Regions from separate parts of the Vreelandella sp. 162(4c) genome, predicted to be linked through region 2. Evidence: predicted binding sites of a transcription regulator. Region 2 holds the regulator's gene; the other holds the start of a gene.
What was found. The regulator PhoB, encoded in region 2, activates phosphate uptake and scavenging genes when phosphate is short. The targets are predictions, from matches to a motif close to TGTCATANNNNTGTCANA.
Positions count from the first base shown of each region.

Region 1 (4,418 bases), 980 kb from region 2:
GCCACGACATGGCAATCGTGCCGATGACCCGCAGGTTCAAAGCCGCCATGCCGCGTGCCAGCCCCACCCCAAGAATCGCGCCGACCAGGGTGTGGGTGGTGGAAATCGGCAGGCCAGTGCCCGAGGCCAGCACCACCGTGGTGGCTGCCGCCAGGGTAGCGGCAAAGCCACGGCTGGGGGTCAGTTCTGTAATACCGGTGCCCACGGTAGCGATGACCTTATGGCCGTAGGTGACCAAGCCCACCACGATGCCGCTGCCGCCAAGTACCAGCACCCACCAGGGCACCAGTGCAGAGCCGCCAATTTCACCGCCGGTTTGCACCACGCTGATGACTGCCGCCAGTGGGCCAACCGCATTCGCCACATCGTTGGAGCCGTGGGCAAAGGCCATGGCGCAGGCGGTGAAGATCATCAGCACGCCGAACACACGCTCAACATTGGCATAGCCGAAGTGGTCGTTGGTATTGTGCTCGAACTTGATACGCCGCTGCATGATCAGGCCAATACCCATGATCACCAGGCCCAGCAGGATCGACAGCAACAGGCTCTGATTGAAGGTTAGGTCCAACCCCACATGAGATAACCCTTTGGTCAGCGTGACCATCGAAACGATGAAACCTACCAGAAACACATAGCCGGGTACGTAGCGTTTGGCGGCCGTGAATGGGTTGGCGTCCTCGAAAATCAGGTGGTGTACCGATTTAAACAGCACGAAACCGATGGTACCTGCCAACAAGGGGGAGACCACCCAACTGGCGGCAATCTTGCCTACCGCACCCCAGTCCACCGTGGCAGGGCCTAGCCCTGCAACCGCAAAGCCTACGATCGCGCCGACAATCGAGTGCGTCGTGGAAACCGGCCAGCCTTTCATGGAGGCCACCAGCAGCCATGTTCCCGCCGCCAGCAGGGCTGCCAGCATGCCGTAGACCAGCAATTGTGGGTCGTCCTGTAGCAGTTCGGGGTCGATAATACCTTTACGGATCGTATTGGTAACTTCGCCACCGGCTAGCCAGGCACCCAGGAATTCAAAAATGACCGCAATCAGGATAGCCTGTTTGATGGTGATCGCTTTCGACCCCACCGAGGTTCCCATGGCATTGGCCACGTCGTTGGCGCCAACGCCCCAGGCCATGAAAAAGCCAAACAAACAGGCCAGGATGATAAAGATTTCACCGTGCTGGGCAATAATCAGCATGAAAGTCCCCTTAGCGGGCAGTCAGGATCTGCAGACGGCTACCCACGCGCTCGGCGCGGTCGGATAGTTCGCCAACCCATTCAATGATCTTGTAGAGAAAGATCACGTCCACTGGTGGTAGCTGGCTCTCAAGCTTGAACAGCTGGCGGCGAATGGTGATCTGTTGGTCGTCGGCTTGGTGTTCGAGGGTGTGCAGCTCACGGATCATCTTCTGCATCACATCCGAGACATTTTTGCCAAAGCCGGACTCGAGCAGATCCTTGAGCTCTTCTAGCGCTTGACGCGCTTGCGCCACGCAGGCAACGCTGGTTCGAATGTAGTCGCGCATCGGCGCGGCCAGCTCATCCGGCACGCGCATTTTACGCCCCAGCATAATGCCGGTAATGTCACGCACCTTGTTGGCGATCTTGTCCTGCACGCTGATCAGATCAAGCAGATCGGAGCGCGACACCGGAAGAAACATGGTGTTGGGCAGGTTCAACCGTAGTTCTGTTTTCAGCGTATCGGCGTCATGCTCTAGGCGGGTGACGTTTTCGCGCAGCTCAGCCGCTTTGTCCCAGTCATCAACCAGGGTTGCTTCAAAAAACGGCAACAGCTGATCGGCACACTCATTCGTCTTGACGATATGGGCCAATAACGGCTGGAATGGCGAGCGGCCAAACATCGAAGAAAAAGGATTGGAGGTAACCATAATGCCTTTTAGCCTGTTTTCGGGGAGCCTGGAAATGGCGGCGCCAGTATAAAGAGTGCGCCTGCCGCCGTCATGAAAAGTTCACAAATGTAATCAAATATTCATTTAAATGTCACGATAACGAGGTGGCTAGCGTCATGAAAAGCCCAAACCCCATGGAAGTGGAACTTAAACTGGCCCTTGCCCCGACAGGGCCTGCGGCGCTGACTCAACACCCGTATCTCGCTTCACACGCCGTGCGTAAACAAACGCTGACCAATACCTACTTTGATACCCCTCAGGGTGATCTGGCGAAAGCACATATTGCGCTGCGACTTCGCCAGGTAGACGGCCAGGTGCTGCAAACGGTGAAAACCGCTGGCCAAGGTGGTGGCGGGCTTTCCCAGCGCGAAGAGTGGGAGTGGCAGATTGCTGGCCCGCAGTTGGATCTCACTTCAATTGCCAAGCTCCCCCCTTTTCAAGGCGAACTTAGCAGTGTGCTAGATGCCCTCGCCCCCCAACTCAGCACCGATTTCACACGGCGTAGCTGGCAGCTAAAAGAGGGTGGACAAGGCCAGGAGAGTCATGTCGAGCTGGTATTGGATGAAGGCGAAATTATTAGCGGTGGCTACCGCACGCCGATTCGCGAGGCAGAGCTCGAATTAAAAGGCGGCGAGCCTGAAGCTCTGTGGGCGCTGGCATTGACCCTTGCTGAACAGGTACCCCTGCGACCCTCGGACAGTAGCAAGGCGGCCCGTGGCAATGCCCTTAGCACCCAACACTGGCCGCTACCCGAAGCGCACTCCCCGGCAGAGTGGCTGCACCGTGCCACGCTGGCGCTGGACGCCTACCACGACAGCCAACAAGCCAGCTTTTTAAACGATGCCCAGCAGGCGCTGGCCACTCTCGCCGAACATCCCGAACTGGATACCACCGCACGCGCTTATGCCCAGGCGCTGCCTGGCGCGCTCGATGCGGACGGCCAGCCCAATGCAGCCTACGGTAAAGCGGCGTTAGCGCTCGCCCATCGCTTGGCGTACCAAACCGCGCTACGCTAGGTCCTAGCGCACTTTTCAGGACGGCATTGAGGTCCACTTCAGGATGATGCAATGAATTTAAACTTAACCCCCGGCGCGGAAGGCCTACGCACCCGCCTGTTTCATATCATATTTGAGTCTGACACGCCGGGAGCAAAAGCTTTTGATATCGCCTTGATTGTGGCGATTCTACTCAGTGTTGCGGTCATTATGCTGGGCAGTATCGAGACTTATGCCGAGCGGTACGGCGACCTATTCTTCTATCTTGAGTGGGTCTTCACGCTATTGTTCAGCATTGAGCTGATCTTGCGCATTTACTGCCTGGAAAAGCCGACACTCTATTTAAGAAGCTTTTATGGCATCGTCGACTTAATCGCGATTTTGCCCATTTGGCTGGTACTACTGGTGCCCGGTGCACATGGTCTGGTGATTGTACGTTTGCTGCGGGTACTGCGCATTTTTCGTATTCTGCGCCTGATGGAGTTTGTCGGCGAGGCGCGTCTTTTAATGGATGCCCTTAAACGCAGCATGCGCCAGATATTGCTGTTTTTTAGCGCCATATTAATGGTGATTACCCTGTTCGCGGCGCTGATGTACACCATCGAATCCTCTGAGGCGGGCTTCACCAGTATTCCGATGTCGATGTACTGGGCCATTGTCAGCATGACCACCGTCGGCTATGGCGACATCGTCCCCGCTACTGCGCTGGGTAAATCGATTACGGTGGTACTCATGCTGCTCGGCTACTCGATCATTGCCGTGCCCACCGGGGTATTTTCCGCTCAGGTGATTCGCTCGATCCGTGAAGAGCGTTACTCCGAAGAAGCCTGCCCCGGCTGCGGTCACGAACGCCATGAAAAACGCGCCCGCTACTGCCTACGCTGCGGCACCTGGCTGGATGAAGACAGCGAAGACCCGCGCAAGAAGGACGACGACAAAACAGATGACGCTCAAGAAAATAGCCACGAGAGTGACGAAGACAAGAACTAAGACAAAAACACGCCCCAAGACAGCTAAACTAAATCGTCAAACAAAATAGCCAAATCTGGGGCGCGCAGCGTTTATTTAATGCGGTATGGAGTGGTTATCTAACCGATCACTCCACTTCGTGCGGGGCTTCCCAGGCGTCTAACTCAGCCTCGCTCCAGGCACCGTAAGTAGCGTTGGGGAACACGATCCAATCGTTGCCAAAACGCTCGGCATTCTCTTCAACAAGCGCATGCTGCTGGTCAAGGTCGGCGCCCGCGAAGTCACCCGCGAAATCGTGAAGGGAATCACCCAGCTGCATCACCAGCGTGTGGTTATCCACCACTTCCGCGCGGCGTTCTGCCTTGGCAGGCCCCAGCAACATCACGCTCTGTTCAGAGACTTGGGGTAGCTCTAGCGCTTCCAAGGTGGCGATAGTGTCGGCCTCGTTCTCCTGGTAGCGATCAGAGACGTAAAAAATGGCCACGCCCTGCTCATCCGCGTAATCCAGGAACGCTTTGGCACCCGGCATCAAACGCGGTTCGCCTTC
Region 1 covers NZ_CM176981.1:1,666,764-1,671,181, forward strand. Annotated here, with positions in the region: gene AC4EYZ_RS07505 (inorganic phosphate transporter) at 1-1,195, opposite strand, end outside; gene AC4EYZ_RS07510 (TIGR00153 family protein) at 1,206-1,886, opposite strand; gene AC4EYZ_RS07515 (CYTH domain-containing protein) at 2,024-2,923, shown strand; gene AC4EYZ_RS07520 (ion transporter) at 2,975-3,892, shown strand; gene AC4EYZ_RS07525 (5'-nucleotidase, lipoprotein e(P4) family) at 3,999-4,418, opposite strand, start outside.
Region 1: AC4EYZ_RS07515 (CYTH domain-containing protein) is a predicted target of PhoB. The motif match lies at 1,986-2,003, and genes of this name have one in related genera.

Region 2 (4,418 bases):
AATCTGTACTCTGCAGAAGGCATGCCAAAAAACTGAAGAATATAAATAAAAACAACAAAATCAAACTCTTACTTAAAAATAAGTTATGCCAAAAAGGCATCAACTGAGTCACGACACAACGCTTTGAGCTGTGTAAAAATGGCACATGGGTAAAGCTTTACCAACCTTGCATGCCAATATTGCACATTGTTACAAATATTATGCGATGGAATGACTTGCTAAATTAAACAAGACGCGAGGGGGGGAAGGCGCAGCGAAACAACGCACCCTTGCCGGGAAGGGACTCAATTTGTAGTTGCGCATCGTGGCGCAATAGCACGTGCTTAACGATCGCCAAGCCTAAACCTGTGCCGCCAGTCGCAGTGCTGCGCCCCTTATCAACACGGTAAAAGCGTTCTGTTAGTCGGGGAATATGAACGGGATCAATCCCTTCACCGTTATCTTCCACATCGATATAGCCGCCACCAGTAGCGCTAGCTTTCCAGCGCAGGGTGATTTGGCTGCCAGCAGGCGTGTAGCGAACCGCATTAAAGGCAAGGTTAGAGACGGCGCTGCGAATCTCCTGTTCACTGCCTAACAGTCGGGCATCGCTCTCAAGGGCGACGGTAATGGTATGACGTTGATGCGATAGGGCCAGCGCATCATCACAAACGCTTTGCAGTAAAGGCTCGAGTGGCAGTGGATGATGATCTTGGCCGCCCTGGTCAATTTCCAAACGCGAGAGCAGCAATAAATCGTTGACCAGATTCTGCATCCGCTGGGTCTGTTCCTGCATTTGCTGAATACTACGTCCCAAGCGCGGCGGAAGCTGGTCGGAGATATCACTGTAGGTTTCCAAATAGCCGGAGAGAACGGTCAGCGGCGTACGTAACTCATGGGAAACGTTGGCGACAAAGTCGCGCCGCATCTGCTCAAGACGATGCAAGCGGGTGATATCGCGAGCCATCACTAAGCGTTCGTCGTCACCATAGAGGGTAATTTGATACTGCAGGATTCGCCGTTCATCAATCGGTGAGGTGAGCGTTAACGGCTCACTGTAGTTACGCGAATTAAAATAGCTGATAAAGCCCGGGTCGCGCAGCAGGTTGGTAATGTGTTGACCACGATCATGGGCGGTTTGTAGCCCCAGCATGGCGGTGGCGGCGCTGTTCCACCACTCCAAATCACCGTGGCGATCAAGCATGACCACGCTATCACGCATTGCTTCAGACGACTCTTGAATACGTGCCAAAGTAGCCCGCAGACGGCTTTGGGTGATGCGCTGACTTTTTTGATAGCGGTATAAACGATCGAATAGCTCGCCCCACATCCCGCGAGCGGCAGGCGGTTCATCGTTAGGGTGGAGGGTGAGCCACAAATAGAGTTCGCGTAACTGTCGTAAGTGGTAAAACAGGCATCCCGCAAGCCCTGCTGCGAGCCCCAGCCCAGCCGAGCCCAACAGCCAGCCCAAGCAAGTGCCCAGCGTGGCCAGCCACGCTATTCGCCACAGCTCACGACTCCATAAACGCACATTTACACCCGTGCAGAGAAACGGTAACCGGTACCCCGAACCGTTTGGATCAGGTTTTGATGCACGTCACCCAGCGCTTTACGCAAGCGGCGGATATGCACATCGACCGTGCGCTCTTCAACGTAAACATTGCCGCCCCACACTTGGTCAAGCAGCTGGCTACGTGTGTAAGCGCGCTCTTGGTGAGTCATAAAAAACTGCAGCAAACGGTACTCGGTGGGGCCCATTTCCAGCGCTTTGCCGTGGGCACTTACCCGGTGGCTCACCGGATCAAGCAGCAGGCCGTTAATCTCAATCGGGTCTTCAACGCCACGTGGCGTCGCACGGCGCAGCACCGCTTTTAGCCGTGCCACCAATTCCCGGGGTGAAAAAGGCTTGGTGATATAATCATCGGCACCGGCTTCAAGCCCTTGAATTTTATTATCCTCTTCGCCTTTCGCGGTGAGCATAATAATCGGGATTTCAGCGGTGGTTTCTTCACGTTTTAGGCGTCTCGCCAGCTCAATACCGCTAGTGCCGGGCATCATCCAGTCCAGCAGCAGTAAATCGGGTTGGTGGTCGACCACCATGGCATGGGCATCCTGGGCGTTATCCGCTTCGAGCACGCGATAGTCAGCCATTTCCAGCGCTACCGCGATCATCTCGCGAATCGACGCCTCATCATCGACAATCAGAACGGTCTTGGCGGTCATACCAGAGCCTCACGGTGTTCAAAGAAACTAGTTCAAAGAAAAACAGTTCAAAGATAAACAGATCAATGACATGTCAGTGACGATAACACCATGACTTGATGACAATTACATGACAATCGCCTCGATCAGCCAGCCGCAGGCCACCAACTTAGCGCGATACCGGCAAAAATCAGCAGTCCCGACCAGTGATTATTGAGAAACGCCTGGAAGCAGGCATCCCGCTCCTGGTCGCGAATTAAGCGCTGCTGATGCAGAAAAGTCGCTGCCATTGCCGCTAGCCCTAACCAGAAGAAACCACCTAAACCAACCCGCCAGCCTACCCAAGCCAGCAACCCCAGGGTGGCTAGCTGGAGTAAGCCGATAATCAAACGATCCGCATTTCCAAACAGCACGGCCGTCGATTTAATGCCAATTTTTAAATCGTCGTCGCGATCGACCATGGCGTACTGGGTATCGTAGGCCACTGTCCAGCACACATTAGCGCAGAATAGCAGCCATGCTTCCAGCGGCACGTGGCCGAGCACGGCGCCAAAAGCCATCGGAATTGCCCAGGAAAAAGCCGCGCCCAGCACCACCTGAGGAAAGTGGGTATAGCGCTTCATAAACGGATAAATAATCGCCAGCAGCACCCCGCCCAGCGAGAGCAGCACCGTAAACCAGTTGGTCAGTAATACCAGAATAAACGCAGCGGCCACCAGGGCGATAAACAGCAGTTGAGCTTCGGTTTCGCTGATACGGCCCGTCGCTAGCGGACGTTGTTTTGTGCGTTTCACATGCCCATCGAAGTGGCGATCCGCATAGTCATTGACCACGCAGCCCGCAGCGCGCATCACATAAACGCCGGCCACAAAAATCAGCAGCACATTTCGCCCTGGTACACCTTCCGCAGCCACCCATAATGCCCACAGCGTCGGCCACATCAAAAGCCATGTGCCTATCGGCCGATTCAAGCGCATCAGCTGTAAAAAATCTGCCACGCGAGCCCATCCCTTCGGCCGCAACAGTGAACGATCCATGCTTACCTCACGAAGAATAAGATGCAGGCGCTAGCCTAGCGCGAAGGCAGGCCAAGATCATCCGCCATCGCCGTCAAAAAATACTCTTGCACTAATAATGACAGACTGCCGTGCTTACAGCCGTGATAAAAAACAGAGCGCCTTCCCCAGGCACAGCCTTCCTGTATGCCGTTGACGCTAGCAAACTGGGGGGAATGCGTCGTTACTTCCAATGGCCCACGCACTAAACCCGGCTGGCGAAATAGCCAACTACCTAGCGAGCGCTCGCCCAAGCACTCTAGCCGTTGGCCCTTTACCTGTGAGAGCGGGGCGACCGAGCGCGCCACCACCCATGGCGTTCCATCTAAGCACAGCGCCACTTCCCGCAGCCAGGCGTAACGCTTGGCACCAATGCCCAGCGCCTGAGCCTCATCCTGGCGCGGCCAACCAACCCCCTGGCGCAGCAGTCGTACTCGAAACGGCTTCTCGCCACCTGCGACCATTAAGCGGGCGGTTAACGAGTCGGTGGAGGCAACCCACTGCCACCAGGAAGCACTCATCGCCGGGCGCGCCGCATCAATCGGGCGCCAGCGGGAAAATAGAGGAGTTTGCCGAAAAGCAGCAGCCGTCACCGAGTTCTCCAGGGCAATTAACGGGTTGGCTAGTGTAACATGGGCACTGAAAGGCTTTTGTTTCAGCAACTTTTTTAACGACTCGGTTTAGCGCTTCTTTTTTCGCAATCTTATTTAGCAACTTTTTTGGTGTCTGCATGCCCGCCACCCAAACACAGAAAACCTCTTCGCACGCTGCGCTGGTGATTATTGGCACTGGAATGGCAGGGGTTGGCCTTGCCCGGGCGTTGCGCCGATTGGGCGACCAACGCTCAATCACGCTGGTGAGCGCCGACAGCGGCGATGATTACAGCAAGCCGTTGCTCTCCACCGGCTTCGCCAAGGGCCTGGTGCCCGAACAATTAGCCCAGCGCAGCGCTACTGACCTGGGCGAAGAGCTAAATGCCCAAATGGTTATCCACACCCAGGTAACCGCACTGGATGTGGATAACCAAACAATTCTGCTCGAAGGCGGCATGGTGCTCGGCTACGACACACTGGTACTGGCCACTGGCGCTGCACCACGGGTGCCCTTCAGCATTGAACCCAGCGTAGCCCCACGCTGCTTTACCATTAACGACCTGGATGACTACCGCCGCTTTCACACGGC
Region 2 covers NZ_CM176981.1:2,650,978-2,655,395, reverse strand. Annotated here, with positions in the region: gene phoR (phosphate regulon sensor histidine kinase PhoR) at 224-1,510, opposite strand; gene phoB (phosphate regulon transcriptional regulator PhoB) at 1,513-2,202, opposite strand; gene ubiA (4-hydroxybenzoate octaprenyltransferase) at 2,328-3,218, opposite strand; gene AC4EYZ_RS12190 (chorismate--pyruvate lyase family protein) at 3,254-3,829, opposite strand; gene AC4EYZ_RS12185 (NAD(P)/FAD-dependent oxidoreductase) at 3,967-4,418, shown strand, end outside.